One region of the Chryseobacterium sp. GM_Chr_2 genome, then DNA from elsewhere that is predicted to be linked to it. Evidence: riboswitches for the same ligand, from Rfam matches in the RefSeq annotation. Region 1 holds a riboswitch; the other holds the start of a gene.
What was found. Region 1 has a riboswitch for cobalamin ahead of OXQ85_RS15210 (TonB-dependent receptor). Riboswitches for the same ligand answer to the same signal wherever they lie in the genome.
Positions count from the first base shown of each region.

Region 2: linked by a shared signal. The riboswitch ahead of OXQ85_RS13580 (acyl-CoA thioesterase) and the one ahead of OXQ85_RS15210 (TonB-dependent receptor) in region 1 are both predicted to bind cobalamin.

Region 1 is NZ_JALNUD010000010.1:60,957-77,138, reverse strand. It holds gene OXQ85_RS15280 (RagB/SusD family nutrient uptake outer membrane protein) at 1-431, shown strand, start outside; gene OXQ85_RS15275 (CPCC family cysteine-rich protein) at 894-1,148, opposite strand; gene OXQ85_RS15270 (hypothetical protein) at 1,249-1,860, opposite strand; gene OXQ85_RS15265 (hypothetical protein) at 1,906-2,595, opposite strand; gene OXQ85_RS15260 (transcriptional repressor) at 2,953-3,372, shown strand; gene OXQ85_RS15255 (heavy metal translocating P-type ATPase) at 3,418-5,376, shown strand; gene OXQ85_RS15250 (hypothetical protein) at 5,694-6,059, shown strand; gene OXQ85_RS15245 (YHS domain-containing protein) at 6,267-6,542, shown strand; gene OXQ85_RS15240 (SCO family protein) at 6,529-7,209, shown strand; gene OXQ85_RS15235 (superoxide dismutase) at 7,322-7,996, shown strand; gene OXQ85_RS15230 (hypothetical protein) at 8,000-8,368, shown strand; gene OXQ85_RS15225 (MbnP family protein) at 8,869-9,690, shown strand; gene OXQ85_RS15220 (cytochrome c peroxidase) at 9,683-10,726, shown strand; gene OXQ85_RS15215 (transporter) at 10,738-11,679, shown strand; cobalamin riboswitch at 11,945-12,130, shown strand; gene OXQ85_RS15210 (TonB-dependent receptor) at 12,239-14,272, shown strand; gene OXQ85_RS15205 (DUF5074 domain-containing protein) at 14,269-15,402, shown strand; gene OXQ85_RS15200 (cell surface protein) at 15,416-16,182, shown strand, end outside.
Region 2 is NZ_JALNUD010000008.1:129,427-145,608, reverse strand. It holds gene OXQ85_RS13675 (MvdC/MvdD family ATP grasp protein) at 1-739, opposite strand, end outside; gene OXQ85_RS13670 (microviridin/marinostatin family tricyclic proteinase inhibitor) at 833-1,057, opposite strand; gene OXQ85_RS13665 (microviridin/marinostatin family tricyclic proteinase inhibitor) at 1,101-1,319, opposite strand; gene OXQ85_RS13660 (microviridin/marinostatin family tricyclic proteinase inhibitor) at 1,343-1,591, opposite strand; gene OXQ85_RS13655 (alpha/beta fold hydrolase) at 1,707-2,486, opposite strand; gene OXQ85_RS13650 (pyridoxine 5'-phosphate synthase) at 2,592-3,311, opposite strand; gene OXQ85_RS13645 (mechanosensitive ion channel domain-containing protein) at 3,392-4,657, opposite strand; gene OXQ85_RS13640 (DUF456 domain-containing protein) at 4,795-5,286, shown strand; gene OXQ85_RS13635 (hypothetical protein) at 5,297-5,800, shown strand; gene OXQ85_RS13630 (uracil-DNA glycosylase) at 5,787-6,428, opposite strand; gene OXQ85_RS13625 (GNAT family N-acetyltransferase) at 6,586-7,146, opposite strand; gene OXQ85_RS13620 (DNA mismatch repair protein MutS) at 7,187-9,334, shown strand; gene OXQ85_RS13615 (YcxB family protein) at 9,344-9,832, shown strand; gene OXQ85_RS13610 (GEVED domain-containing protein) at 9,880-10,974, opposite strand; gene OXQ85_RS13605 (PA2169 family four-helix-bundle protein) at 11,218-11,667, opposite strand; gene OXQ85_RS13600 (hypothetical protein) at 11,906-12,199, shown strand; gene OXQ85_RS13595 (phosphotransferase) at 12,257-12,898, shown strand; gene OXQ85_RS13590 (hypothetical protein) at 12,929-13,117, shown strand; gene OXQ85_RS13585 (hypothetical protein) at 13,348-14,145, shown strand; cobalamin riboswitch at 14,194-14,383, shown strand; gene OXQ85_RS13580 (acyl-CoA thioesterase) at 14,497-14,880, shown strand; gene OXQ85_RS13575 (HD domain-containing protein) at 15,101-15,691, opposite strand; gene OXQ85_RS13570 (hypothetical protein) at 15,698-16,182, opposite strand, start outside.

The sequences.
Region 1 (16,182 bases):
ATATGAGAGCGGCCGAAATGTACTTAATTGAAGCCGAAGCCGAAGCCAGAAACGGAAATGTAACCAATGCGGTAACTGTTTTAAACCAATTGAAATCGGCGAGAAATGCTAATCAATATTCAGGTTCTTTAGCACAAAATGATGTGATTAAAGAGGTTTTAATTGAAAGAAGAAAAGAATTGTTCGGCGAAGGATTTTCTTTATCCGACATCATCAGAACGCAGGGAACGGTCGTGAGAAAACCTTTTACCAATGCAGACGGTTCTTCGATTCAGGTACAAATCACCACTCCCGACGGAACAGTGAAAAATGTTGCCGGAAGAGGGCACACGATATATGCTTTTCCTGATCAGTCTTCTTTTGCTCCGAATAGCAGGTATTATTTGTTTACGATTCCGCAGAAGGAAGTGGAGAATAATCCGAATTTATAGTATTAGTTTTTTAAATTCTTAAAATGGCTGCCCTAATTTGAGGACAGCCTTTTTTATGATTAATGATGTATACAAATGAAAGTATTCACTTAAAGATTGAATACCTATAAGTAACCCTCAAACATATTTTTGCCTTGGTGGTAAATTTTGTATTGTGTTTTTAGAGCATCCCAAATTTGAATGTAAATAGTTCCATCATCATTTTTACCCACATTTAGATAGATGTTTTCTTCCTCTTCGTTGGTCTCAACTTTTATTTCATCATTAGGTTCAATAAATGCTTCTAAAGCTTCAGGCTCTTTTATTATAGAGATTTTTCGTCGCTGCAGTTCTGGATTGTTATTTTCATTTTCATTGTTTGAATAATCTTAGCGATTTTAAATAAAATATAAATTTAAAGAGATTATTTTGTTCTGATAAAAAAGGCTATCCAAAATTTTCGGAAAGTCTTTATGTGTAATATTATTCCTCTTTTAAAAGAGGTCTAACGAATTCTATAAATCTTTTTTCTATCGCGCCATACTTTTTAAAATTAATTTTTGCCTCTCTTAAGCTTACATTATTTGCTCCACTATCATAATCAATATCATGAAGTTGTACTCCATCATCTTCCCAATAACATACCGGACATATTTGAAACGTATTATCAGCCTTGTATTCAAGAGTATGATATCCGCAACATGGGCACGAGAATTTACTATATTTTTTAGTTTCCATATGATTATAATCGCTTATAAATAATAACTTATTTAGGATGTAAGAATGATTTAAAAATAAATTTTAGCATATCATAGAGTAGTAAAAAGGTTGCCTTTTATTATTTAATATAGTGATCCTTATATTTTCTAAAGAACTTATTTATATTGACGTTTATTTTACAGAAATTAATTTTAGGAGTTATAATTTCTATATTTTCAGACATTAATGAATCTTTTACATATTGAGGAATGTATTCTGCAGAAAATGTTGTAGATGCAGATAAAAAGTAAGACTTTGTAGAATCTAATTTATATTCCATTGTGTTACTATTAGTAATTATTGGTAAGTCAATATCTTTTGTACATTTAGATGGAATTAATATGTATTTATTTTTATAATGTAAATATAATATCGCTTCTCTAAAAGATAAGGAATATTTTTTCATTGTTTTATTTATTAAACTTTTACTGTAGTCAAATTGATAATCTAGAGAATCTTCTCCTGAGTATATACTTGTTACTTCTCCAATATTTTCTTTACCATCATTATCTATTATTTTAAAATTAGTCTCAAATAATCCGCTATAAAGCAATAATGTTTTTTTACTATTGTTTTTAATTCTTACTGTGAGATGTTTATCTTCAATATTTTTAGTAATTACATTCATATTGTAAATTTGTGAATTTAAATTATTTATGATTAAAAATAAAGTTAGTGCTATCTTTTTCATATTATTCTAGGGTCTTAAAAATGATGAAAATAGTGATTGAATATATTATATTGATGGATAATATCTGCTACTGAATGCAGCGGAAAATTTCATATTTACTCCTGATATTCCATCTGTCATACTGTGAGCATAAAATTCAGTTATTCTGGTAGCTTCTGCTACTCCGTATTTTGCTTTCCAAGCTTGATACATTCCTGTAACTGTATGTATAGAATGTATTCCTTCATGATACCAAGTTGCAGCAAAGCCTAATGCTGTTCTCATTCGATGTGGAGAAATTAAAACGATGCCATCTCCCATAGATGTTCCTCCGTTTACAGGATCACCAGTTCCTCCGTTGCTTAATAACTTGTTATCCTTAAGTACGTAATCTGTTCCCGTATTATTGTTAAAGTCGGTTAAGTTTTGTTCATTTGCTATAGCAAAATTTTTTGCACTTACATTATAAATCTCTGGAAAAATTTGTGATAGATCATTTAAAAAATTTTCCTTTACTGAAGCATCTGCTACACTAGTATTATTATAATATTTATTAATTCTTGTTCGTATTTTATTAGTAATATCAATTCTATGCGCCAAGAAATTAAAAGCAGTAACAACCAATCCTTGGCCTGCACCCATCCAAAAGTTTCCACCTCCAAGTACAGAATCCACACCACCACTAACAGCTCCGTTAAATAATGCAAATGTATCACTTCTTAATATATTGTTAGCTCCTAAGTTATCTGTTGCCATACCCAGCAAATCACCAGAAGCACTGGCAAATGCACCACTTAGTGCTCCCCCCAAAAAGTTTCCTCCTTGTACTGTGGCAAGGAAACCTTGTGTAAGCGCGTGAGCTCCTATTTTTTTACTTAAATCCCTAGATGTTTAAGGAAATGTACTAATTATCAAATGCAGCATCAGCTTATTTTTTTAAATAAAGCAAATTTTAAAGTGGGTAGAGATGGGTAGAATTTGTGTTTCTGCTGCGAAATTATAAAAAAATAATTTCCCGAACAAGAGATTTTTTATATTACGATTACATATTCATATCATGTTAACTTAACCGTTAAAAACTCTTAACTTTACTCAACCAAAATTCCTTGCAACATGAAAGCAGACATCGAAAATAAGCTGATCGACAAAAACACAAAACCCACAAGCATGAGGATTTTGGTGTATGATTTTCTAAGTTCTCAGAAAGCCGCGCTATCTTTGTCTGAAATTGAAAATCATTTTGAAAATGCAGATCGAACTACGATTTACCGAACGTTGAAAACTTTCGAAGAAAAAGGAATTGTTCACGGAATTCAGGAAAATACCACGACGAAATACAAACTTTGTCACGATGGTTGTGATGAAAGTACCCACAAAGACTGGCATCTTCATTTCTACTGTAAAATCTGCAAGCAGACTACTTGCAAAGAAGATATTTCGGTTCCTGAAAATATTCAGACCAATTTCAGAATTGATGAAATCAGGCTTTTTGCAAAAGGAATTTGTGAAAACTGTCTCGAAAGTTTGCAATAGTATTGCATTGGGTTTCGCCATAACTTTGAGTAAAATATTTAAGTTATGGAAGAATGTTGCAGTACAAAACCTAAAAAACAACACAGCCACAACCACGAAGGTCACGATCATGATCACGGGCATTCGCATGATGTAGGAGATAAATCTACATTTCAGATGTTCCTTCCTGCGATGGGTTCTTTTGCTTTGTTATTAATTGGAATCGCTTTAGACAATTATATAAAACCCGATTGGTTTACCGGCTGGATTCGTCTGGTTTGGTATCTAATCGCTTATGTTCCCGTTGGCTTGCCTGTTTTAAAAGAGGCTTTTGAAAGCATTAAAAATGGGGATGTTTTTTCTGAATTTTTTCTGATGGGTATAGCAACTGTTGGAGCTTTTGCTATTGGCGAATATCCGGAAGGTGTTGCGGTGATGCTTTTCTATTCTGTAGGTGAAGTTTTTCAGGCGATGGCGGTTACCAGAGCAAAAACCAATATCAAATCTTTACTCGATCAGCGTCCTGATGAGGTTACCATTATAAAAGATGGAAAACCACAGACAGTTAAGGCTGAAAAAGTTAATATCGGAGAAATTATTCAGTTAAAATCAGGAGAAAAACTAGGATTGGATGGCGAATTATTATCTGAAAATGCTTCATTCAACACCGCAGCATTAACCGGAGAAAGTAAACCCGATACGAAGATAAAAGAAGAAATTGTTCTTGCGGGAATGATCAATCTGAATACTGTAAGCTTGGTAAAAGTTACCACCGCTTACAAAGACAGCAAACTGAGTAAAATTTTAGAGCTCGTTCAGAATGCCACTGCCCAAAAAGCACCCACCGAACTTTTTATCAGAAAGTTTGCTAAAATATACACGCCAATTGTTGTTTTTTTAGCGATCGGAATTACATTGCTGCCTTACTTTTTTGTTTCTGATTATCAATTCAGAGATTGGCTGTACAGAGCGTTGGTATTTTTGGTGATTTCATGTCCTTGTGCTTTGGTGATCTCCATTCCATTAGGTTATTTCGGAGGAATTGGAGCAGGAAGCCGAAACGGAATCTTATTTAAAGGAAGTAACTTTCTCGACGTTCTAGCCGATATTCAAAATGTCGTAATGGATAAAACCGGAACCCTGACGGAAGGCGTTTTTAAAGTTCAGGAAGTAAATTTTAGCAATGAATTTGATAAAGATGAAATTTTAAAATTCGTCAATGCGCTTGAAAGTAAAAGTTCGCATCCCGTGGCCACCGCCATTCATGATTTTGTGGGCGAAATTGATCATTCTTTGCAATTTGAAAATGTTGAGGAAATTGCTGGTCATGGTTTAAAAGCAACGATTAATGGGAAACAGTTATTAGTAGGAAATTTCAAGTTGATGGATAGGTTCAACATCAATTATGACATTAATACTGAAAATATGGTCTATACCTTAATTGCTGTCGCTTACGATCAAAAATTTGTGGGCTATTTAACGATTGCAGATTCCATTAAACCAGATGCCGAATTAACGATAAAAAAATTAAAAGCATTGCATGTAAATACCACAATGTTGAGCGGTGACAAATCTTCTGTTGTAAATTATGTTGCAGAAAAATTAGGAATTCAAAATGCTTTTGGCGATCTGCTTCCGGAAGATAAAGTGAACAAAGTAAAAGAGCTGAAAGCAAAAAATCAAACCGTAGCTTTTGTGGGCGATGGAGTGAATGATGCTCCAGTTGTCGCTTTAAGCGATGTCGGCATTGCAATGGGCGGATTGGGAAGTGATGCCACGATTGAAACAGCAGACGTTGTAATTCAGGATGATCAGCCGAGTAAAATTCCAATGGCAATCAATATCGGAAAGCAGACAAAAAAAATCGTGTGGCAAAATATTATCCTTGCATTCGGAATAAAAGCTGTCGTTTTAGCGCTCGGTGCCGGAGGTTTGGCAACTATGTGGGAAGCTGTTTTTGCAGATGTTGGCGTGGCTTTATTAGCGATCTTAAATGCAGTTAGAATTCAGAGAATGAAGTTTTAAATATTTTCTCTCGCAGATCAAGTAAATTCGACAGATTTTTAAACTAAAAATCTTTGCCATCTCCAAAATCTACGAAAAAAAATAAACATCTGTGTAAATCTGTGGGAAATAAAAAATGGACAAGAACAAGATTCTCTCGCCAATCAAGCAAATTCAGCAGATCATTAAACTAAAAATCTGCGCTATCTGCAAAATCTGCGAGAGAAAAACTTAAACTTCTTTCAACTATTAACCGAAATCCATCCACTAGAAATGACTTTCATCATAAATTAACATGAAAAACAAATTTCAGTAGTATATTTGTACTACAGAATTCATTGTTGAAGTTTTTCATTTCCATATTTGTCATTTTTACGATCGCGCTACGTCCCGTATTGCCATTGATTAATTATGCGGTTAATTACGACTATATCGTAAAAAATCTTTGCGAAAACAGAAATATCCCTCAGTCTACCTGTAAAGGGAAATGCTTCGTAAAAAAAGAATTGGCAAAAACTGAAAAGCAATCCAACAATACCCAAAATGTAAAAATTGCAGGTCTGGACGTTTTTTTGTCAAATGAAATTCTTTCTTTTTTAACTAAAATTCAAACGAAAGTTCCGGAAAAAAATCCCAACTCGTTTGATGATAATTTCCATTCTTTCGAATATTTCAACCGAATATTCCATCCTCCTTTAGCCTAAAATTTATTTAAACTAATTTTATAGTTTAATATTGAAGTAAACTTAGCTATCTTTTGTTGAGTGTTAACGCCGTTGCGAACATAATAAGATGAAGTTTATGAAAAAGCTTTGCAAGCCTTGCGTTTAAAAACAAGATCAATATTAAGTTTAGTTTAAAATATCAATCCATTTTATTCAAAATCATCATTAATTTCAATTTAATTTAAAATGAAATCAAAACTTATTTTAACTGCATTTTTGTCGGTTTCATTAATGGCGTGTGCTCAGGAAACACCTAAAGTAAAGCATAAAAGTAAAACAACTGCTGCCAAACAGAATGTAAAAACGGTAAAATTTGCCAACGCGGTAGACCCAATTTGCCATATGCCGACAGAGCCCGACATGAAAGATACAGCGGTGTACAAAAATAAAACGTACGGTTTTTGCAGTGCTTACTGTAAAGACGAATTCAAGAAAAATCCTGAAAAGTATGTCAAAAACTAAAAAGCAAAACAATACAAAGCGCAAGTTGATTATTCCGATCGGGGTGATTGCGTTGCTTTTTTTAATTATTGGCGTAGGAATGGGATATTTTAAAAAGAATCTTTATACGATCATGAAAGTTCCTGATTTTGAACTGACGGATCAGAACAATAAAAAGATCACCAATAAAGATATGCTCGGAAAAGTATATCTGGTAGAGTTTTTCTTTAGTAAATGCCCAACGATTTGTCCGGTGATGAACACCAATATGCGGGCAATAGAAGATGAAATCAACGATCCAAATTTCGGAATTATCTCCATCAGCATCGATCCTGAAAATGATACACCGGAGTTGCTTAAAGAACATGCAAAAAAGATTGGAGCAAAATCTCCCAACTGGCATTTTCTAACGGGCGACAGAGCGTATATCGGAAATCTTGCCGATCAGTTTGATATTTATGTAGGCGATAAAGAAGACGAAAGTGAAAACCTCAACCATAGCGGAATGATCGCGTTGGTAGATCAGGACGGGAATTTGCGTTGTCGTTTTAATAAAGAAAATATGCCGATTTTGTATTATTCAGGATTAAATTATTCCGATCCGGAAGGAAAAGTTCCTGCACTTACCGGAAAATATCATCCCGACAGAGAATTGCTGATCGAGGATATTAAGAAATTATTGAAGTAAAGGGCAGGAAGATGGATGCAGGAAGATGGAAGTTATTAACGCATAGTAGTAAACTTTCCGCCTCCAGTTCCCATCTTCCCGCCAAAATATAAACCATAAAAAACAAAAAGTTATGAAGATTTTGAAAATAGCTGCTTTAAGTGCAGTTTTTGCGGCGCAATTTGCATTTGCGCAATTCAAACAAACACCTTTACCGTATGCATATAATGCATTGGAAGGAAATATCGATGCCCAGACGATGGAGATCCATTATTCAAAGCATGCAGCGGCTTATGTTGCTAATTTGAATAAAGCCATTGCCGGAACTCCACAGGAAAAGCAAACCTTATTCGAGATCATGTCGAATGCTTCTAAACTACCTGCTGCAGTAAGAAATAATGCGGGTGGACATTACAATCACGAGCTGTTCTGGACGGTTCTTACGCCGGTAAAAAATACGCAGCCTTCCGCAAAATTAATGAAAGCAATCACCGATGCGTTCGGAAGTATGGATGCTTTTAAAGCAAAAATGGCCAAAGCAGGTGCAGATCGTTTTGGTTCAGGTTGGGCATGGCTTTCGGTAGATAAAAATGGTAAACTATTTGTTTCGTCGACAGCTAATCAGGATAATCCGTTGATGGATGTGGTAGAAGAAAAAGGAACGCCTATTTTCGGGATCGATGTTTGGGAACATGCCTATTATCTGAAATATCAGAACAAAAGAGCAGATTATTTAACAGCAATCTGGAACGTAACCAACTGGAAAGAGATCAGCAGAAGATACGAAGAAGCGATCACTAAAAAATAATTCATGAACTTTATTTGCAGCATATTCCTCACCTTATTTGTGGTATTCAGACCTCTGATGCCATTGGCGGAGTATGCTGTAAATTATACTTATATTTCGGAAGTTTTATGTATCAACAAAAACAAACCCGAGCTTCACTGTAACGGAAAATGTTACCTCGGAAAAGAACTCGCAAAAGCAAATGACAGCGATTCTTCTCCAGTAAGCAAAGCCAAAAATTCAGGTCAGAAATTACTCGATATCTACCTTCTGCCTGCCGTTGCCAATATCAAAAAAACCGAAAAGCCGGACTTTACAAATTTCACTTTTATTTACCATTCGGCGTATTCTTTTCTTTTTCTGAAACACATTTTCAGACCTCCTGTTTTTTAGAATAACATCACAATATTTTTGGGCGATTCCCTTTCCCTGGCTTTTCCAACCGCTCGGGTCGGGCTGTCCGCTCCTATCTTTTTTTAGATTCTTCCTTGCGTCAGAATCCAAAAAAAGGATAGCCGCTTCCATCCCTATCGCGATGGAGGTCATTTCAACCTATTGTAACGTGAATTCACACAGAAGTCAGGTTTAATGATAAAGGAAAGAGAAAATGTCAATCCTTAACTCCATTAAAACGACCTCGGAAAATGAAGCGTTAAGAAAATTAAAAATAAATCCGTTAAAAAATTCCCATTGTTCGAAGCGCGAGACTCATTCAGTTACGAAGACAAACTATTGAATTCGCATATGTTTTGGGAATTTTAGGATGGATTATTAATTTTTAGCATTCAGTTCCTGATCTTGATTTTTTGTTTTAAGACAAAAGAAGATAGCTTTTAAATTAAGTCAACACTGCTGAATTCACCAAATTTTACTTCTAAAAAATAAATTAAAAAATGTACAAATTTTTATCATTACTCTCAGCAGTAATTATTTTATTCACTTTTACTTCATGCCGAAATAACGACGAAGACGAGTCTCAAGATACCACTTCCGGAAAACTACAAATCAAATTTGAAAATGGCTTTAATAATCTCGGAGATATTGTGCTGAATCAAACCACTCAGACCTCATCACAAGGTCAAAAACATAACTTTTCTGCTTTAAAATATATCATCAGCAATATCAGTTTGGTGGACGAAGCCGGAAATGAATTCAAATACAACGAAAATAATCCCGATAAAGGCGCTTTTATCATCGATCAGGCTGATGCGGTGGCGGGAATCGTCTACATTAATCTCGATGAGGTTCCAAAAAGAAATTACAAAAAAGTTAAATTCGGGTTAGGACTCAGCCAGAATGCTTACTTGTTGGGGCAGGACGGGCAGGCGGAATTCTGGACCAAAGCCAAACAGAAAGGAATGACCTGGTCCTGGGCGGCGGGCTATGTCTTTGTAAAGCTGGAAGGAAAATACGGAACCGCTTCTCCGCAGACAGAATTTATGAATCACACCGGAAATATGGGTAATGTAACCGCCAACAACACGCCCGATCTTTACCGCGAGATTACTTTGGATTTACCAACAACCGCAAGAGTAAGTACGCAAATTACGCCTTCTATCCATATTCTGGCAGATCTGAATCAGTTTTTAAGCGGCGAAAATACATTGAGTTTAAATTCTACAAATGATATGATGATGGGGTCCAGCCAGCATCTAGTAAATGTAACGAATAACCTGACCAAAATGTTTAAAGTAGATCACGTTCATAATGATTAAGTTACTTAAAACAGTTTTGTTTGTTTTCTCTTTTTTGAGTTTTATTTCCTGTACGGATGAGGTAATTGAACCCATTGAGAAAAATGAGCCTTATGCTTTGGAATATCCGTCTTATTTCTCAAAAATGACATTTGATTCTTCAGAAAATCCTCTGACTAAAAATGGAGTAGAGCTCGGACGAAAATTATTCTATGAAGGCAGGCTTTCGCGAAATAATACCATTTCCTGCGGCTTCTGCCATATTCAGGAAAATGCTTTCACCCATCATGGTCACACGGTAAGTCATGGGGTTGATGACAGAATTGGAATCAGAAATGCTCCGCCGATTCAGAATATGGCTTTTTTACAACGGTATATGTGGGATGGGGTCATTCATAACCTGAACGAACAGCCTATCAGTCCGATCACAGATGTGAATGAAATGGACAGCTCGATTCCGGAAATTGTGTCCAAATTAAATGCGGATGCGAAGTATAAAAAATTATTCAAAGCAGCGTATGGCGATGAAAATATTACAGGAGATAGAATTCTAAAGGCGTTATCGAAATTTATGGTTACTCTAATTTCTGCAGATTCTAAATATGATCGGATGAAGCAAGGAAAAGAAAATTTTTCTTCAGAAGAACTACAAGGAATGAATTTATTTCAACAAAAATGTTCATCATGCCACAGCGGAGAATTGTTTACCGATGAAAGTTTTAGAAATACAGGAATGTATTACAATACGCAGTTTAAAGATGCCGGGCGTTATCGCGTAACGCTGGAACAGGTAGATTGGATGAAATTCCGGGTTCCGAGTTTAAGAAATGTTGAATACACAGCGCCTTATATGCATGATGGCAGGTTTTATACTTTGGAAGCCGTGTTGAATTTTTACTCGGATAACGTGGAAGATAATCCCAATTTGGATCCTCGATTAAAACAAAACGGTCACCTCGGAATTGCTATGAATACTCAGGAAAAACAATTAATCATTACTTTCCTGAAAACCTTGTCTGATAAAAATTTCATATCTAATCCAAAATTTGCGGAATAATTTTTTTAAACATGAATAAAATATTTTTAATCATAAGCTTGATTTTATTTAATTTAAATCAGGCTAAACCTAAGAGTGACAGCCTTTATATTCCTGATGAGGTTCACCAAGATTTTTTTGATGATTGTGACGCCTGCGGTTGCGGAGCAGGAAACGGCTCTTCAGGTTTTGAATCTTTACTGAATCCTCAGTTTATTGGAATTAAATATTTTGCCCAACATTATAAAGCCAAAGAAAATCTGTTTGTAAAAGATTTAACTCAAGATCAGTATTTTAATACCATTCAGTTGTGGGCAAGAATTCCGGTAACGCAAAAACTGAGTGTTTATGGAAGTCTACCGTTTCATTTTCACGAGAAACAGACATTGCAGGGAGATATAAATATCAACGGAATCGGAGATTTTAATATTATGGGAATCTATCAACTGCTAAATTCTAAGAATAATATTCATCAGCTGAACGGTGGCGTAGGAATAAAAGTTCCGTTGGGGAAATTTGATGAAAAAGGAATTACGGGGGTAAATCCAAGTTTTCAGCTGGGAACAGGGAGTTGGGATTACCAGATGGTACTGAATTATAAATTCCAGAAAAATAAAATCGCTTTGTTGATGAATACAGATTATACCATTAAAACAGAAAATAAAAAGCATTACAATTTCGGAAATCAATGGAATTATGCTGCAACAGGTTTTTATCAGTTTGTTGAGAATGATAGAATAATTTTCTCAGGAAAAACGGGTTTGCAAGGAGAAGTTTTTGATCAAAATAAACAGTTTAACGAAGCATTACCAAGAACGGCAGGAAGTGCTTTGTATGGAAAGCTGGGTTTTGAGGCTTCTTATAAAAAAATCAGTTTGGGAAGTGAAATCATGCTTCCGGTATATTCCAATTTGGCGGGAGGTGATATTCAAGCGAAATCGCGTTTTAGTGTTTTCCTGAATTTTGGGATTTAAATTAATTTTTTTAACATAAAGATTTATTTAAACTCCTTTTCATTTAAAGGAGTAAAGATGAATAGCAAAGCTGTTTGATGAAGCTGCATAAAACACTTACTTCCTCAAATCAATTTTTAATTGATTCATTCTTTGCTCCTTAAAAATATTAACAACAGCGAATAAAACTTTGCGTTAAAAAATATCATTTCAATAAATTAATTTCAGCGTTTATGTATTTGTAAATCAATTTATTAAATTCAATTTTGATTCTGTGATTTATTTTCTATCTTTGCCGCAATCTGGTGAGCCATAAAAAGCGCTTAAAAGGGAATCCGGTGAAAATCCGGGACAGACCCGCTGCTGTAAGCTCCACACCAAAGTTTTTGATGATAATATCCACTGTTTTTTAATGGGAAGGATTTCAAAAACGGAGTAAGTCAGAAGACCTGCCAGACCATAAACGTTTGACGCTTTCGTGGAATAAAGCTTAGGACATCATTGATCTTGTGTGGTTTACGACTGCGCTTTATCGGTGTATTCTTATATCCATTAGCGTCATCATTATCTAAATGAGCTAATGGTGGCAAAAGTTCTTACATCTCAACTCTATAAGGTTGTTTTCGCAGTTTTTGTGTTAACAGCGCAATTGTTGTTTTCACAATCCAAAAAAGATACGATTAAGGAGAAGACGATTCTTCCGGTCAATATTTACAAAAAGAATTTTAAAGAAATTCTTCCTGCACAAACGCTTTCGGGAGAACAGCTGGAAAGACTCAACAGTCAGTCGGTTGCCGATGCACTGAGGTATTTTTCAGGAGTTCAGATCAAAGATTACGGCGGAGTTGGCGGCTTAAAAACCGTGAATATTCGAAGCATGGGAAGCCAGCATGTTGGGGTTTTCTATGACGGTATTCAATTGGGAAATGCTCAAAATGGAGTGGTTGATCTTGGTAAATTTTCGTTAGATGATATTGAGGAAATTTCTCTTTATAACGGACAAAAAAGTGAAATTTTTCAACCGGCTAAAGATTTTGGTTCGTCGGGTTCTATTTATATGCAGGCTAAAACTCCGACTTTTAGAAATGGTAGAAAAACAAATTTGATTCTAAGGACAAAATCTTCTTCTATCCAGCTTTTTAATCCTTCTTTTCGTTTAGAGCAAAAGATTACCGATAAAATTGCGGCAAGTTTCAGCTCGGAATATTTGCAGACGGATGGTATTTATAAATTCAGAGCCGCAAAAAAAAATAATGACGGTTCTACGGCGTATGATACCATTGCTAAAAGATATGATTCTGATGTGACTTCAAAACGTTTTGAGACCAGCTTAAACGGAAATTTAAACAATGGAAACTGGAGCATAAGAGGATACGGATATTTATCGGATCGTGGGGTTCCGGCAGCTATTATCAGCAATGGTTTTATTCCGCGAGGTTCTAGAATGAGGGATGAAAATTATTTTGTTCAGGGACAGTTTAGAAAGAAAATATTCAGAAATTTTGAAACTCAGTTCAAAACAAAATTTGCTTATGATTACACAAGATTTGCAGATACTTTAAATGTTGGAGATACCGCATTAAGAATCGACAATACTTTTATCCAAAGAGAAGTGTATTTTTCTTCTTCCAATTTATATTCTATTACTCCAAACTGGGATGTGAGTGCAAGTTTCGACTTTCAGTATAATAATCTGGATGCCAATTTAATCGATTTTTCATATCCAACACGTTATACTTCGTTGGTCGCTTTTGCAACAACCTATCAATGGAATCAGTTTAAGGTATTGGGAAGCGTTTTGGGAACTTTTATTAATGAAAATGTACAAAAGAATTACAATGCTCCCGATAAAACAGAGTGGACACCTTCAATTTTTGCGAGTTATCAACCTTTTGACTCCAACGATTTTACGGTAAGAGCTTTCTATAAAAGGATTTTCAGAATGCCGACTTTTAACGATCTCTATTATACAATGATCGGGAATACGCTTTTGAAACCCGAATATACGAATCAGTATGACGTGGGTTTTACCTATCAGAAACTTTTTGATCATCAGAATTTTAAAGGCATTTATTTAAAAGTAGACGGTTATTACAATGTCGTAGAAAATAAAATCGTCGCGATGCCGACTGCTAATTTGTTTCGATGGACGATGACCAATCTTGGAAACGTTGAAATTATCGGAGCCGATGTCAATCTTCAGGTCGAGATCAATGTGGGAAATGTAAGGTTGAAGCCATTGTTGAGCTATACCTATCAAAGTGCAAGAGATTTAACAGATCCGAGCGAGTCTAATTACGGTGATCAGATTCCTTATGTTCCATGGCATGCCGGAACGTTTACGATGATGGCAGATTACAAAGACTGGAGTTTCAATTACAGCGGAATGTATGTAGGGGAGCGCTATGACGGACAATTAAATAATATTCAGTACAATTATATTCAGCCCTGGTATACGCATGACCTTTCTGTGCAAAGGAAATTCCATTGGCTTTCACACGATTTCAAGGTGAGTTTTGAGGTGAATAATATTTTCAACCAAAATTATGAAGTTGTGAAAAACTATCCGATGCCGGGTAGAAATTTTAAACTGATCTTAAGCTTTATGTTATGAAAAAACTCAACTTTTTTTTACTGGCTTTTACTTTACTTTTTCTGCTTTCATGCAGAACAGATGATGTGGTGGTTCCCGAAGAAAGAGAAACACTTACTCAGCCCGAAAATACGGCTATCAAAGGTTTTTATCTTTTAAATGAAGGGAATATGGGGAGTAATAAATCGACCCTCGATTTTTTTGATTATACCACCGGTACCTACCGCAGAAATATTTATGCGGAAACGAATCCAACGGTTGTGAAAGAGCTTGGCGACGTAGGAAATGATATTATGGTGTATGGCGGAAAGCTCTATGCCGTTATCAATGTTTCCAATAAAATTGAAGTGATGGATGCCAAAACGGCAAAACGAATCAAAACGATTCAGTTGCAGAATTGCCGTTACCTGAATTTTAAAGGAAATAAAATCTATGCGAGCAGCTACGCCGGTCCGGTAGCATTGGATCCGAATTCTCCGCCTGGAAGAGTGGTTGAAATTGATACGGCTTCGCTTTCTATTCAGAGAGAAGTAGTCGTTGGATATCAGCCTGAGGAGATGGATATTGTGGGAAATCAGTTATTTGTTGCCAATTCCGGAGGATATAAATTCCCGAATTATGATAAAACCGTGTCGGTGATCGATCTTACCACTTTTACTGAGACTAAGAAAATAAATGTGGCGATTAATCTTCACCGTTTGCAAAAAGACAATTATGGCGATTTGTATGTGAGTTCGAGAGGAGATTATTATAATATTCCTTCGAGTTTGTTTTTACTGGATGCCGCAACTGGAGTCGTAAAAAAAGATTTTCATGTTGCCGTAAGCGGAATGACGATCGTAAATGATAAACTCTATTATTATGGAAACGAATTTAATTATAATACCCATTCTTACACCAAAACTTTCGGAATTATCGATGTTAAAACCGAGCAGGTTATTTCCACAAAAATTATCGATCAGGAATATGTGGATGCCATAAAAGCGCCTTACGGAATTGCCGTAAATCCTATCACCGAAGATATTTATATTACCGATGCCCGAAATTATGTGGTCACAGGATATGTCTATTGTTTTGATAAGAATGGAAAATTCAAATGGAAAACTGAAGGCGGAAATATTCCTGCTCACTTTGCTTTTTTATATAAATAATTAAATCTGAACGATGAAGAACAACAACTTTAAATATATAAAGACCTCACTTTTAGCCATATTATTTGTTGGAATCACCGCCTGTAAAAGTGATGACGACGATTTTACTTTTAATGGTCTTGAAGAATCGTATTCTATTGACCGTTTTAATGTCTTGAGCATTCCTACAAACGTATCGGCAAATGTAACATGGAGTATTAGAGATTCTATTATTTCACAAAATTCAGAACTGGAATTCATCAGCCCGACTGTTGATACCTATCCTTTAACACTGAAAATTGAAAGGAATGGGAATATTCAAACTTATAAATCAAAAATCATTGTGAACCACGAGGTTGGAAACTATAGCAAATATATTTCAAAGGTTTTAGATTTTAAACCTGCAGTTGGTCAGTTTATTAATGAAATTCCGGAGTACGAAAACGGAAGTACTTCAGCAGCGATGATTCAGAAAGCGAATGATTATCTTGTAGGAGGAAATTCTTCCATGGTTACCCTTGGTGGCTACGGCGGCTATGTGGTGTTCGGATTCGATCATACGATTCCGAATATGAACGGCAGAGATTTTAAAGTGCTAGGAAATGCTTTTTTTGCCAACGGATCTACAGACCGCGCAGGATCTTGCGAGCCGGGAATCATCATGGTGGCTTATGATAAGAATAAAAACGGCAAGCCAGACGATAATGAATGGTACGAAATTGCCGGAAGCGAATATTTTAAAAATACAACAACAAAAGACTATACAATAACTTACTTCAAACCCAATAGTAATAAAGTTCC
Region 2 (16,182 bases), on a different contig from region 1:
CATATTCTGACCAAAAAAAATTTCCCTGAGCAATTCGCCAGTCAGGATTTTCGCTGTTATTGATTTTTCCTGTAAAAAATTCACCATCGATATAAACGATTCTCAGTTCATATTCTTTATCTATATAAGGCTGAAAAATCATTGGGCAATACGCGATATCAGCAATAAATTCCAAATTATTTTCGTCAATAACTGTTGTTGAAAGAAAATTTTCTCCGTTCATCGACTTGGTGATTACGCCATGAAGTTTTGCCACTGCTTTTCCGTTACAATGTTGATGGAAAAATGTCGTAATCTTCTCTTTATCATTAGAAAAAAGCGTTTTAGGTATTATTAAATTATGCTTTTTGGCAATTTTCAGCTGAAGCATTTTATTGCGGTCTATTTTTTTTTCACTTTCAAAAGGATTGATCCACGGAATATGCTCTAATGTGCTCATCAAATTTTCACGAAGGGCAGCATATTCTTTAAGAAAAATTCTTTCATAATTTTCATCCAATTCCTCCGGAATATTAATTCGCCAAGATTTTCTGTGCCAAACTGCCTTTATATCGTTTGAGTGAATTTTGTTCCCTGATTCATCTGTTAATTCAAAAGAATTTTCATTCACATCAATTTTCTGAAGATGATTCAGATGATCTGAGTTGAGTCTGAAATACGGAATATTTTTCTCTTTTAGATAATCAAAAAAGAGATCTATATTGTAAAAATCCTGTGAGTGAGTGATACAAAGAATCATTGGGGTAAGTTTTATTAAAAAAGGAAACTTAACTTTTTAAGTTTCCTTTCATTTTAATATAGTTGTAAGTACGATTTTAAACTATAAAGATAATTAGTCAAGATATTGCACATCATCATCACCGTCTGACGGATACTTCTGAGTCTGAGCTAGATCTTTTTCAGGCAATGTTGCCGTATCATTAAATTTGTTAGTCATTACAGAATCTCTTTCAGGAATTGTAATATCTGTACCTCCTTTTACTGTTTCAGGATCTTTCAATTGCTTTTCTAAAAATTTAGCAAAAAAAGGCTGTTTTTTTGAATTCTTATTATTCATAATATTTTATTTTGATTGATTTTAGTTTAGATTTTGATAGTTTTTATACCAAAATTGTATCTTCATCGCTATCTGAAGGATACTTCAATGTTACATGATCGCCACCAGGACGTGTAACTGTATCCATTACAGGAGCCGTGCTGGCATCAATTAACGGAGCAGTAGTGATGGAAGTTGTACCTCCCTGAATAGCTTCTGGATCCTGAATTTGCTTTTCAAGAAATGAAGCGAAAAACGGCTTTTTTGAGTTTTTCTTTTTCATAATATCGTAATTTGGATAATTAATTATACAGTTTGCGTATCATCGTCTCCGTCAGAAGGAAACTTCAAAGTCACGTGATCGCCTCCGGGACGCGTAACGGTATCCATTACGACAGAAGTAACAGAATCTTTCAACGGATTTGTAGTTATCGGACTGTCTTCAAGAGCAGCTGTAAGGATAGGCGATGAACCACCCTGAATAGTTTCAGGATCTTTAATTTGTTTTTCTAAGAAAGTAGCAAAGAAAGGCTTTTTAGAATTTTTCTTTTCCATGGTATTAATATTTAGTGATTTAGAGAGCCTAAAGTATCAAAAAAAATTCACAGGGAGAAGAATAAAATTATTTTTAAGAAAATTTTAACAAATTACAACAAAATTCAAAATATTATTAATCTAAATTCAAAAATCCCTTTACAACTTTAGCAAAATCTACAGGATTTTCAGCCTGAACCCAATGTCCGGCATTTTTCACGGTTACAATTTTTGCTTTTGGAAACTGCTGCTTAATCGAGAATTCATCCTGAGGAAGAATATAATTTGATTTCTCGCCTGCGATAAATAAAGTTTCACCTTCAAAAACTCCAAATTTTATAGCATTTGAAACAAATTCTGTGTATTTTTCAGCTAATGTTTTAAGATTGAATCTCCAGTTTAACTTTTTATCATCATCCCAATACAGGTTCTTTGTTAAAAACTGAATCGTCGATTTTTCAGGAATATACTGTGTTAACACAGCTTCCACCTCATTTCTGGAATTTACTGTATCGAAATCAACGCTTTGCAATGCTTTAATAATTCCCTGATGATGTGGAGGATATGCTTTTGGAGAAATATCGACAACAATCAGTTTATCAACCATTTGAGGATATTTTATCGCAAACTGCATCACCGCTTTTCCGCCGAGAGAATGTCCTAAAATGTGTGCTTTTTCAATTCCGTAATGATTCATATAACGCATGATATCATCAGCCAAATCATTATGAGACATATCTTCGGAATGAAAACTCCTTCCATGATTTCTCAGATCAATAAGGTGAGTCGGTAAAAATTCTCCAAGATCTTTACCAAAACCTCCCCAGTTATCAAGCATTCCAAACAATCCGTGAAATACTAAAAGCGGTGTCGACGAAAGCGTTTCGCCAAATATTTTTGAATGTAAAATTTCCATAAGTTTTTGTTTATTAAGGATAGAAGATGAATGATGGAAGCAAGAAGTTAATATCAAGACTGCATAAAACTTCCAGCATCTGATTTCCGGCTTCCAGCCTTCAGCCTACCATTGTGCCAATCTCTTCAGATAAGCCTGAACTGTATTTTCTAATCCCATATACAAAGCTTCAGAAACCAAAGCATGCCCAATGGAAACTTCCAGTAAATTTGGGATATTATCAGCAAAATATTTTAAATTATCTAAGCTTAAATCGTGTCCTGCATTAATTCCTAATCCAAATTCAGAAGCAATAACTGCAGTATCATAATAAGGTTTGATCGCCTGTTCTTTATTGATTAAATAATCTTTTGCGTAAGCTTCCGTGTATAATTCAATCCTGTCGGCTCCTGTTTTAGCAGCATATTCTACCAATTCAGGAGTAGGATCAAGGAAAATTGACGTTCTGATTCCTGCATTTTTAAACTCTGCAATAATCTCAGTAAGAAAATCTAAGTGTTTTTTTGTATCCCAACCCGCGTTTGATGTAATTGCATCATCAGCATCCGGAACTAAAGTCACCTGCTCAGGTTTTACTTCCAAAACCATATCAATAAAAGGTCTGTGAGGATTTCCTTCGATATTAAATTCCGTGGTAACCAGCGGTTTCAGATCATAAACATCTTTTCTCATAATATGTCTTTCATCAGGTCTTGGGTGAATCGTAATTCCCTGTCCGCCAAACTCCTGAATTTTAATTGCAGCTTCTGTAACGCTTGGTGTTTCGCCACCTCTGGCGTTTCTAAGTGTTGCAATTTTATTAATGTTTACACTTAATTTTGTCATGCTACAAAAATAAAAAAACCCAACTTAAAAATTGGGCTTTTTCCTATAAACATTTTAAATGTCTTTAAATTAGCAGATTATTATTTTGGCAAACCAATCTGCATGATCTGAAGATCAAATTCCTTAGAAGCTACCATTAAATGATCAAAAATATCAGCTTGAATCTGTTCAAAATGTTCCCATTTCGAATCATTCGCAAAACAATAAATTTCCATTGGTAGGCCTTGCGTTGTAATATCCAGCTGGCGAACCATCATAGCCGCTTCCTGATTTACATCAGGATCATTTTCAATGTATTTCTGAGCATAATAACGGAAAACACCAATATTTGTCAATTGATTTCCGTTAACAACTTTATCTTTATGCTTAATATTTTCCTTCTCTTTTCTTAATTCAGCGGTTTTTCCTTCCAAATAATCGGCAATCAAATTAATTTGTTTTAAACGTTCAATATCTTCATCTGTTAAAAATTTAAATGAATTGATATTAAAATAAATTGACTTTTTAATTCTTCGCGTATTCGATTCAGACATGATTTGCATATTTTTGATCTCTGTTGTCAACAGATCATACGTCGGAATTGTAGAAACCGTTTTATCAAAATTGGTAATTTTTGTTGTTAAAAGATTAATTTCTGTAATGTTTCCCTCAATCGTATATTTTGGAATACTTACCCAATCTCCAACTTTTAAATTTTTAGATGTAGCAACATGAATTCCTGTTACAAAACCTAAGATGGTATCTCTGAAAACCAATACTAAAACTGCAGTAATCGCCCCTAAACTACCGACAATCGTACTTCCTTTTATACCAAATATCACACAAATTCCTAATACAGAAAAGATAAAAATTCCGAGGATTTTCACTGTTTCAGAAATTGCATTCAATGCCATGATTTTGTAGAAATCTTGCTTAATAGTAAAATAATGTCTAAAGGCTGTTAAAGCACGATAAAGCATTCCTGCAATAATCATTACTAATGCTAAATTTATACATCTGTTGATAAATATTGTTGTTGCCGGTAAAGCGCCGTAAAAAATGGACTCATGAATACTTCCTATAAAAACCAAAGCCCCGATATGAGCTAAAGAATTTGATATTTTCGACTGATAAATAGATTGTATAATAGGAAACTTTTCCTGATTGCGAAAAAATCTGAATACAAAATTGATGATAAACTTATAGACAAAGTCTAAGATTAAAAATATGGCACACAGTAAAAATAACTTCACGATAATATGTAAAACCCAATCCAATCCTGTGGGTGATATTTTACTTATGTAGCCGTAAAGCGGTTCGGTAAGTTCCTGTAAAAAACTTTTGGTTTCTTTTATTTGGTCATTCATTACAGCAAATTTAAAAAATTTACGATCGATCTTAAAGTAAATAGATTCAAATATTCTGCATCAATTATCATCCCAAAAATTTTTAACCATACACAAAATTCTTCTTTATTTTATATCTTGCATTATAAATTTTCAACATGGATACCACATTAATCAATATTCTCTGTCTCGTATTACTGTTCGTGGGAATACTCGGTACATTTTTACCCGTTTTACCGGGATTATTGCTAAGTATTTGTGGATTATTAATTTACAAATTCGGAACGGATGCAGATCTTCCCATGATATACGTTTGGGCTTTCGGAATATTGACGATTGCTTCTGTTGTTTTAAGCTACGTAATTCCGGCAAAAACCAACAGAAAATACGGTGGAACACGTTGGGGAAGTATTGGTTCAGTTGTAGGAACGATCGTAGGATTATTTTTACCAATTCCATTAGGATTTTTGGTAGGAATGTTCGCGGGAGTTTTTATCGGAGAATTGCTACACGACAGCAAAGACATTACAAAAGCCTGGAAATCTACCAAAGGAGCTTTTATAGGATTCATCTATGGAACAGGTTTCAGCTTTGTGGTAGGCGTGGCAATGTTTTTGGTAGTAATATTGAATATGCTTAGTATTTTATAAACGAAAAATCATGTTACATAAAACCATTATATTCAGTGTAGGACTTTTAACATTAGCTAGCTGCAGTGCTCAAAAGGAAGCGAAAACCTCAACAAAAACTTCAGTTTCACAGACTAGAGATAAAGAATCGAAACCTATGAATGCCGATGGAGAAATCATCTATTTCAAAGAAGGTGAGAATAAATTTCTGAAAGAATTTCAAATGAATGTCACTTTCTCAGGCATTACAGAAGACAGTCGATGCCCTAGAGATGTAAATTGCATTTGGGCCGGAGTCGCCGTTGCGAGCGTTCAGGTAATGGGAACCACTACCCGACCTATGAATTTAAGTCTTGCCACAATGGATAATACGGGAAGAAATTATTCTAAATCTGCAGCATTTAACGGTTATACCATTTCCTTGGCTGAAGTTACACCTTACCCTAATTCAAAAGACGGCACAAGAGCATTAGCCGGAAATTATAAAATCGGAATTACCATAAAAAAAACAGGAGAAAAACCTACCACGAGATAGGCTTCTTTCCTTTTGAGATTAAATATTCGTTGATTTTTGAAAACGGCTTGCTCCCAAAAAATCCTCTATACACAGAAAACGGTGAAGGATGCGCCGACTTCAAAATAAAATGCTTAGTCGGATCTATAAATTCGGCTTTTTTTTGCGCAAAAGCTCCCCAAAGAACAAAAACTACATTCTCTTTTTTGTCTGAAATTTCTTTAATGATAAAATTGGTAAATGTTTCCCACCCCAGATCTTTATGGGAGTTTGGTGTATGCGCACGAACTGTTAATGTGGCATTTAATAATAAAACGCCTTGTTTTCCCCAATCGTCTAATTCTTTTGAAGTTCTTTCAACTCCAATATCATCTTTCAATTCTGTAAAAATATTTTTTAACGAAGGAGGTGCAGCAACCTGCTCGGAAACAGAAAAACATAAACCATTCGCCTGATAATCATTATGGTAAGGATCTTGTCCGATAATCACCACCTCAATATCATCAAAAGGTGTAATTTCCAATGCTCTGAAAATCTGATTTTTCGGTGGAAAAACTTTTGTGGTTGCGTATTCTTGCTTTACTTTTTCCCAAAGGTTGGTAAAATAAGGAGTGCTTTTTATAGGGGCTAATATTTCTGTCCAGGTCATTTTTTAATTTGAAAATTTGAGAATGATTTAATTTGAGAATTCAATTTTAACGCCAGACTATCATTCTTAATGAAGCACAGTGAAGAATCTCTATTAAACGACAAATTTAAGGAATAAAAAATTAGATTTCTCCTTCGTCGAAATGACAAATGAAACTCTATTTCTTCAAACTAAAAACCAAATTATCCGGAAAACCTTCATCTTCCCTTCCCTCTTCCAACACAAAATCATGTTTTAAAAGAAGATCTTTTGAGTTTTCGTTGAATTTATTGGTCATTGCTACAATTTCCTGCAAATGTAAATCATTAAAACCAAAATCTAAAACCGCTTTTAATGCTTCCGACATGATACCTTTTCTGTGATAATCGGGTAATAATTCATATCCTACTTCTGCTTCTTTTCGATCTTCAGAGAAATTCCAAAGACAAATTGTTCCGATCAGATTCGGTTGATCTTTTAAAGAAATTCCCCAATAATAGGTTTGATTATTTTGAGTTCTTTCTTTAATGGTTAAAATAAATTGCAGCGCATCGTAATTATTCTTCGGAGAGTTTCTTCGCACGAATTGATTGATGATTTCATTACTTCGGATTTTCAGAATATCATCGACATAACTTTCGTTGATTCCTTTTAGTTCTAATCTTTCGGTTTCAAGTTTCATGCTCAAATATAAAAAATCCTGATCAATAGATATTTTCAAATCATCAAATTCACTCATTTTCAAATTAACATTCACATTTTCTCACTAAATTTGCAATGTGTATATAAATAAAGAAGATTTAAACGAATTAGAGTTTCCGCAATTGCTCGCGGAAATTTCTCCATTTGCGTATTCTCCGAAAACAAGAGAGAAAATTCTTCAACTTCGTCCGATGGAAATTGACGAGGCAGAACTTTCATTGAAAAAAACGTCCGAATATTTGTCGAGTTTTGAAAGTTCAAATGCGATTCCGTTTGATGAATATGAAGATATTGAAAGTGAGCTTAAGCTAATGCTGATCGAGAATTACCGTCTTGAGAACAGCGCTTTCATCAGAATCAAAACCATCACGGAGCAAATTGGGAAACTGCAGAAATTTTTCCCAACGATGCCTGAAACTTTTCCTACCTTAATTCAGGATGTTTCTGGGTTGGAATTCAAAAAAGAAATTATTGATAAAGTTGATAAAGTTTTTAACCGTTTTGGTGAAGTAAAAAGTGAGGCTTCTCCAGTTTTAAAAGCGTTAAGAGCAGAAATTCAGATTGCTAAAAAAGCAATTACCGAAAATTTCAACCGCGCTTTATTCAATTATGGGCAAAGTGATTTCTTGGATGATATTCGCGAAACGATCATTGACGATCAAAGAGTGTTGGCGGTAAAATCTGCCTACAAGAAAAGAGTGGCTGGGCGAGTTTTAGGCCTTTCAAAAACGGGTTCTATCACTTACATGCAACCGGATTCTGTAGTAAAACATTACTTTAAATTAAAAGAAAGCGAAGAAGAAGAGAAAAAGGAAATCGACAAAATTCTGAGAAAGTTAACCTCAGAATTGGCAGAATTTCAACCTCAACTTTGGAGATATCAGAAATATATTTTTGACCTTGATCTTACGAGAGCGAAAGCAAAATTTGCAGAATTGATTAACGGAGTTTTACCAAAAATCAATCGTCATAAGACCTTAAAATTAAGAGAAGCGTTCCATCCTTTATTATTTTTAAGAAATAAAGCGGAAAACAAAACCATTTTCTCACAAACGCTGAGTTTAACGGATCAAAACAGAATTATCTGTATTTCCGGACCGAATGCGGGAGGAAAATCAATCACATTGAAAACAGTAGGATTGCTTCAATTGATGATTCAGAGTGGAATTTTGGTTCCAACTCATCCGAAATCCGAGATGTTTTTCTTTGATAAAATCATGACCGATATTGGTGACAATCAATCGATTGAAAATCACCTTTCAACTTATTCCTCAAGATTGAAGAAAATGGGCGGAATCATTCGTGAAGCCGATGCTAATACGCTTTTACTCATTGATGAATTTGGAACAGGATCTGATCCTGAACTGGGTGGCGCTTTGGCAGAGAGTTTCTTTGAATTTTTCTACGATAAAAAGAGTTTTGCGATCATTACAACCCACTACACCAACATTAAATTGGCGGTAGAACAACTTCCGCATGCTCAGAATGCGGCGATGCTTTTTAATGAAGAAACGCTTGAACCGATGTATAAATTGGAAGTCGGACAAGCGGGAAGTTCATTTACTTTTGAGGTTGCCGAGAAGAATAAAATCCCGAGATTTATCATTCATTCTGCGAAGAAAAAAGTGGAACATGATATTGTAAATCTGGATAAAACGATTGTAAAGCTTCAGCAGGAAAAATATGAAGTTGAAAAACTGAAAACCGATCTTGCCGAAAGAAAAGAATCTGTGGAAGACAAACGTGATAATCTTCAAAAACTGAATGAACAGCTTCAACAAAAGTTATTCAATTTCCAGAAACTGTATGAAGAAGAACATCGTAAACTTCAGTTCGGAACCAAAATTGAATCTTTTATCGACAGTTACGTGAAAGGCAAATCGAGGAAAGATGTGGTAAAAGATTTTGTGAAAATTCTGGAACAGGAAAAATTCAGAAAAATTGGAGCTGATAAAGATGAATCCAAAAGACTTCAGGTTGTGAAAAGAAAAATCACGCAACAGCTGAAGAAAGAAGAAGTGATTGAAAAAATCACAGAAACCAATGAAAAACTGGAAGAAAAACGTAAAACCGACCGCGCGCTTTGGATGAAAGTGGGACAACGTGTGAGAATTTCAGGAAGTACGAGTGTCGGAACGATTGAAAAAATTTCGAGGAATAAAGTGATCGTGAATTACGGAACGTTCAAAACCACGATTGATGCAGATGAACTGGAAAGAATTTAAATTTCAACAATGACGGTAGAAACACGAATCGTTTTTAAGGATTTTTTACTATTCAACCTAAAAAATTCATTAATACGAATCATTATATTTCCAATAATTGCATTGATATTCTTTGGAATCAATTATTATAATACAGATAATGATAACCGGGAATTTATGGAATCTGCTTCTGTCTGGCTGTTGATCTTTTTTGTATTTATTATCATTCGAACGTATTTTAGTGTGAGGAAAATTTTTTATTCAAACCAAATGATTCAGGAAAATATTTCTTATACGTTTACAAATGAAAATATTCAATCCAAAGGAGAAACCTTTGATTCAGAATTTGCTTGGAATACGGTCTATAAAGTGAAAGAAAAGAAAGACTGGTTTCTGATCTACCAAACGGCTCAGATTATGAATATGGTTCCGAAAAAGTTTTTCACGAAAGATCAGATTTTAGAATTCCGAAATATTGTGAAAAATAATAAAATACGGTCAAAATTAAGAAACGATTAATTTAAAAATAAAAAGAGAGTGTTTATGGGCACTCTCTTTTGTTATATTTACTTTTTAATGAATTTTAATTGAACTGACTGATCTTTATCTTTTACATGAAGAAAATAATTTCCTCTTGTCATATTGTGCAGATTAATTTTATTATTTAAGGCCGTTCCTTCCTCTACTTTTTGTCCCAAAACATTATAAATTTCAAAATTTGCATTGGTGGTAATTCCTGAAACATGAAGAATGTCCGAGGCTGGATTGGGATAAATCGTCACTTCATTTTTCTTGCTGGCTTCATTTGTAGATAAGAAACTGCTTGAGAATGTAATTCCGTAATCTTCAACTTCGCCCTCTGCGAAAGTTCCGCATCCGTTACTGACAATTTCCGGCGACACAATAACCCTCATAGTCGTTCCGCACATTGGGCTATTCGTTCCTGTAAATGCAAGTACCGGAATGTTAAATGAGCTCGTTACAATAGGCGCTGTTCCGGAATTCATATTCAATACCATTTCTGAATTATCAAAAATTCCATTCGCATTAAAGTCTATCCAAGCCTGTACTCTAAAAGGAGTTGGCGTGCCATTCCATGTTCTGCTAACGGCCAATGTATTCCCGGTAGTTCCTACATTAGCAGTGATGTGGCGCGCTGGATCTAGGCGGTAATCTGTATAGAATGAAGCTCCGGAATTGCTTACCATAGCCGGAAAACCTGTCGCATTGAAGGTAATATTAGAAATATGCACCACATTATTATTAGTGGAATTGCTTGCGCAGTAATTTAATGAGGTTGTGAAAATAATAGGTTCCGACCAAGTTCCTACCACAGAACAGATTTTAGCTACTTGCACTTCATACGCTGTGCAAGGTGTTAATCCCGTCATTGTAAAAGAAGACAGCCCCGTTATAGAAGTAACTACAGACCACGTTGCTGATCCTACCATTCGAAATCTTACTATGTTTTCAGGAGTATTGGGATCGGAAGTCCAGGTTACGGTTCCAGTTGTGAGCGTTACATTGGATACCTGAACATTCAGTGGTACGTTGGTATCACAGAAAAAAGCAGATTCCGATTCTTCTGTAAGTTTAATTTTGCTTTGAAACAATGAAATTCCGGATAAAAACAGGAATAAATAAAGTAGATTTTTTGTCATATTTTTCATGGTTTTAAAAATTCACTTAAAAATAACGTAAAAATTTCAAAATTTTATTACATTTTTGCCATATAAATTTACATTTCATACATTTATCAGCATTTTACATTTCCACTTTATTAAAAAAATTTTCATTTTTAGTTCTAAAGAAAAAAATTGACTGTAATTATGTTTACAGACTATTTTCAAAATAAAAAAGGCTGCCTATAAAGACAACCTTCTGACTATTTATAATTTCTGAGCTTAATTTCTATCTTCTAAATTTTCAAATTTAGCATAAGAAGATTTTAGGTGATGCAGCTGATCAGAAACCAATCTCGTGCTTTCAGGGCAAAGATCTCCGCTATCAAGTGCACTTTGGTAGGCATCAATCGCAGCATTTTCTCCGAAAACTACGTTTCCAAGAGTAGAATCATCTTTGTCTCCCGAAAATGAATTCTTCACATCAATCCATGCTCTGTGAATTGCCCCAGCTGTACTTGTCGTATTATCTGCTTCTCCTCCTTTTTGGTTAATTAAACGAATCAAATCATTTTTCATGGTCTGAGACTGTGAAACCATTTGATCGTAATCGCTTTTAAGCCCCGAATGGGTATCCCAAACTTTGTCTTCTACTTTAGAAAATCCTTCAATTCTGTCGTTGGTAATGTTCAGCAGATCATTCAATACTGATACTGTTTTGTCGTTGTTCATATTAAATTTTTTGGTGTGTTATACATTTTACAATACTGTATCGTAAAATTTCATGATCAAGAATATACAACTATAAGACCACTTTTTGCCATAAAAGGCAGGTGTGGTATCTAAAGTTTTAATTTTAAAATAAAAGCTTTTTTAGAGCAGTTCTTGTTTATATAAAGAATATTTTAGCTATTAATTCAGATAAAGTATAATTTTACAATCTTAAATAACCAGCTCCAATTGAGAATTAATGACAACGAAATTTCCAACAATAAACAGTACACTTTGCCCCAACGAACTTGGTAAACTTATTCAACAAAAATATGGTCTAAGCGATAAAACGGAATGCAAGATATTCCGACTTGCGATGAATCATTTATACATTGTTTTTGATGGTGAAAACAAATATGTCTTTAGAGTGTACACTCATAATTGGCGAACAAGGCTGGAAATTGAAGAAGAATTAAGGCTTTTAACATTACTAAAAGATGCGGGGCGACAAGTTGCTTTTCCAATAGCTGATGAATCGAAACAATTAATTTAGGAAATTGAAGCATCGGAAGGAAAAAGATTTGGGGTTCTATTTTCATATGCGAAAGGTGTGAAAACGGCAAAATTTTCACCTCAGGCAAGTTTTCTAATCGGACAGGCATTAGCCAAAGTTCATCAATCGACTGAAAATATCGAACTGAAAAGAATGCCTTATACTGTTGAAAATTTACTTACAAATCCTATTTTAAAAACAAAAGAATTTTATAATACAAACATCAGCGAAGTTCAATTTTTAGAATCACTTTCAACTTTTTTAAAGCTAAAAATGGAAAGTCTTGACAATAATAAAATCAGATTTGGAGCAGTTCATCTTGATGTTTGGTTTGATAATCTGCATATTAACAACGAAAAAGAAATCACTTTTTTTGATTTTGATTTTTGTGGAAATGGCTATTTATGTTTTGATATTTCTTACTTCTTATTTCAGTTATTTTCAACTCATTTAAACGAAGAAGAATTTCAAATAAAAGCAAACAATTTTTTGAAAGGGTATGAATCTGTGATTGAAATTAGCGATGAAGAAAAAAAGCTTCTTCCTTTCGGATGTTTAGCAATTATGACCTATTATATAAGTGTGCAATGCGATAGATTTGAATATTGGACGAATATTTTCCTGAATGAAGATCATTTAAAAAGGATGGTTGGGAATTTAAAGCGTTGGATGTCTTACCACAAAATTGAAATTGAATAGCAAACAAACTTAAAAAACTAAAACTAATATATGAAATTTTCAAGCGATCTCGTAATTTATGATTTAGAAGGAAGTTGCAAAACTTTTGGAAAAAATGAAATAAACGAAACTAATATAATAGAAATTGGTGCTGTAAAGCTAGACAAGAAAACTTTTGAAATAAAAAGTGAATTTTCTATTTTGATTCTACATCTGGAATTTCACTTGAAAGAGTGCTAGAAAAAATGAATATAAAAGAAGATTTTAAATTTCACCGAGCATTAGATGATGCAAAAGCAACAGCATTAATATTGCAGCAAATTCTTAATGAAAAATAATTGACTATTGTGATTTACCCGATTTTTGATAATTATTTAAAACAAATTAAAGATTTAAAAGAATTGCAACAGTTTAATTATCTTCCGAAAAGTATTTAATTTATATATTTGAACAGTCAAAAAAATTTCATGATGATTTCCGTAAAAAAGGCATTGTATTTATCTGTTTTCAGTCTGTTTTCTTTAGCTTCTGTAAAAGGGCAAAATAAAGTTCCTTTTGGAGTGGTAAAAGCTCAGGAAGGTTATGCGATGGTACGCGTTCATAAAGATGATTACAGAAAAATTATCGATAAAATTCGCATGAAAACAGGAGATGTTTTTGTTTACGTAAAACCTGCACCGGGAGAAACAGAATGGATCTGGATAAAATATCCTGAAAAACAAGATTCTGAAAAGCCTTTCGTAAGATACGATAGCCTGAATAAAGAAGGAATGGTAAATAAAGAGCGTGTTGCATTTATTGATCAGCTTCCGAAATTTACGCCTTCAAAATCTAAAAACGGAAAATCATTAATTTTTACAGACGAGACTAATCAGAAAATTCCGACTAACCAGAGAACGAAGGTTATCATTGATGTTTACCCTTCGTATGCTCATCTTAAAAGACAGGAAAAAGATGCCAGCGGGAAAATTTTGACGGTTGATAAAGTAAAACCTTGGGGAATTGGCAATGAAATCCCTGAAGGAATGACGGAAATAAAATCTATCCGAGTACAACAACCCGGAAGAGGTTCTGTATTTGTGAGAGATGCGATTAAAAATTTGTTCCAGCCTTCTATGGATTTTGAAAATATCGGAGTAACCGCTCTTGATGACGATCATATTTTCCTTTATATGATTAATGGTTCCGGTGAAAATCGTTATACCACCCTTTGGAGCATCAATAAAGGGAGAGCCATTAATCAAATAATTTATAATAATCCGGAATAAATCTTATTTTCTACTGTTTTATCCTTATTTTTGCACCCGGAAAAGCCAATCGCTTTTTCAGAAATCGGTTCTGCTTAATTGCAGATTAAAAGAGAATCGTGTGAAAATCACGAACTGTCGCGCAACTGTAAGTAACTAAAGTCTTTATCAAAAGTCCACTGTTTCGTTATCAGGCGAGATGGGAAGGAGATAAATGATGTTACGAGTCAGGAGACCTGCCTATTTTTTAAATAAAAAACTTTCGCGATTTGAAGTTTTATTGATCTAATAGATGTTTCAGGAATTTCTAAGGTTCCTGTGATTGTTCTGTTGTTTGATACTATTTCATTTCGCCTTAATTTATAATGAAATATGACTACAGAAGAAAGAATTGAAGCATCCGTAACCAGAATTTTTAAAGCGGTTTTCCCTAATACAACCAATCATTACGATACGCTTTTCGGAGGTACTGCCATGCAGTTGATGGACGAAGTGGCTTTTATCACCGCGACCCGATTTGCCAGAAAACGCGTGGTAACGGTAAGCAGCGATAAAATTGATTTTAAAAAGCCTATCCCTGCAGGTACTATCGTAGAATTGGTAGGAAAAGTTTCTCATGTAGGAAAAACGAGTATGAAGGTAAATGTTGAAATCTACACCGAACAAATGTATTCTTATGAAAAGGAAAAAGCGATTGTTGGTGATTTTACTTTTGTAGCGATCGACGAATTCAAAAAACCAATTCAAATACTATAAAGAAAAGGCTCGGGCGGCCTTCGGCCGCCCGAACCCAATATTTTCAAATGTTTTTTAAAGCAGTTTCGGCGAGCCAAAGGCTCGCCGAAACTTTTATATTTTTTATTTATCACGAATTTCACGAATGATGGTGTATATTTTTTATGTAATTGAAAATTAAATATAATCATCTGTAAAAATCTGCGCAATCCGTGGGAAAATAAGATATTCCGTTAAAAAATTATCTCAACACCTTTTCAGTTTCCAAACTCAAATTCAATAATGTTTGGAAAGCCTCTCCCATTTCATCAGAAGCTCTGCTGATGGCGTTTTCCAACATATTTCGGATTTGTTTTTCAGTAACTCCGGCTTCCGTCCAGCTTTTTCCAGAAGTATGCGAATTCAAAATAAAAGGCATAATTCGGTCAATTGCACAGGCAAAAATAGCATCCGGAGTTTTTTCCTCTTCAAATTCAAGCCAAAGATTGAAAAACTCAGTTCTTAAAGGCTCATCTAGAATTCCGAAAATGTTTTGAGCAGAAACTTTCTCTCTTTCAAACTTACCAACCATTCCCGCTTCATCAAAAAGAAAAGTATCACCCGCTTCAATTTCTACCAAATCGTGAATAGAAAGCATTCTGATCACTCTCAACAAATCAATATCCGCTCTGTTTTTTGCATACGGGAAAAGAATTTGAGCCAAAATAATAATCTGCCAAGAATGTTCCGCTGTATTTTCTCTTCTGGAATCATCTGCATTGTAATTTCTTCGTTGTACGTTTTTTAAGGCATCAACTGCCAAAATAAAATCGATCTCCTTCTGTATCTTCATTATCTGTTACTTATAATATTCATCAATTGGATAATTTTTAACCGTTTTTATCCATTTATCATCTTTAAATTCCTTGGTTGTTACAATCACTCGCTCACCGCCACTCGCATCTTCTTCCACTTCATATACTTTCACCAAACCTCGGTTGGGAATAACAGTAAATTCTGTAATATAATGCATTGCCGCTCCCGATTTCGCATAGGTAATCAATCGCTTCCTTTCATGATCTACTTCAAACATACCAAAAGAGTTGCTGGCAAGATCGGTAAGCTCTTCACTAGGCACAAACTTTTTCTTGGTAACATTGTAAACATATACATCATAAGAAGCTGCTCCGTAATTTCCCAAATTTCCGTTTCTTACGGCAACATCTTCAGTTCCGTCGAAATTAAAATCATCAAAAATTAAAGGGCCATCTGAAACCACATTTTTATCCAATCGAACGGTTTCTCCCTGTGATATTTTATTATTCTGATTTAAATAAAAAACTA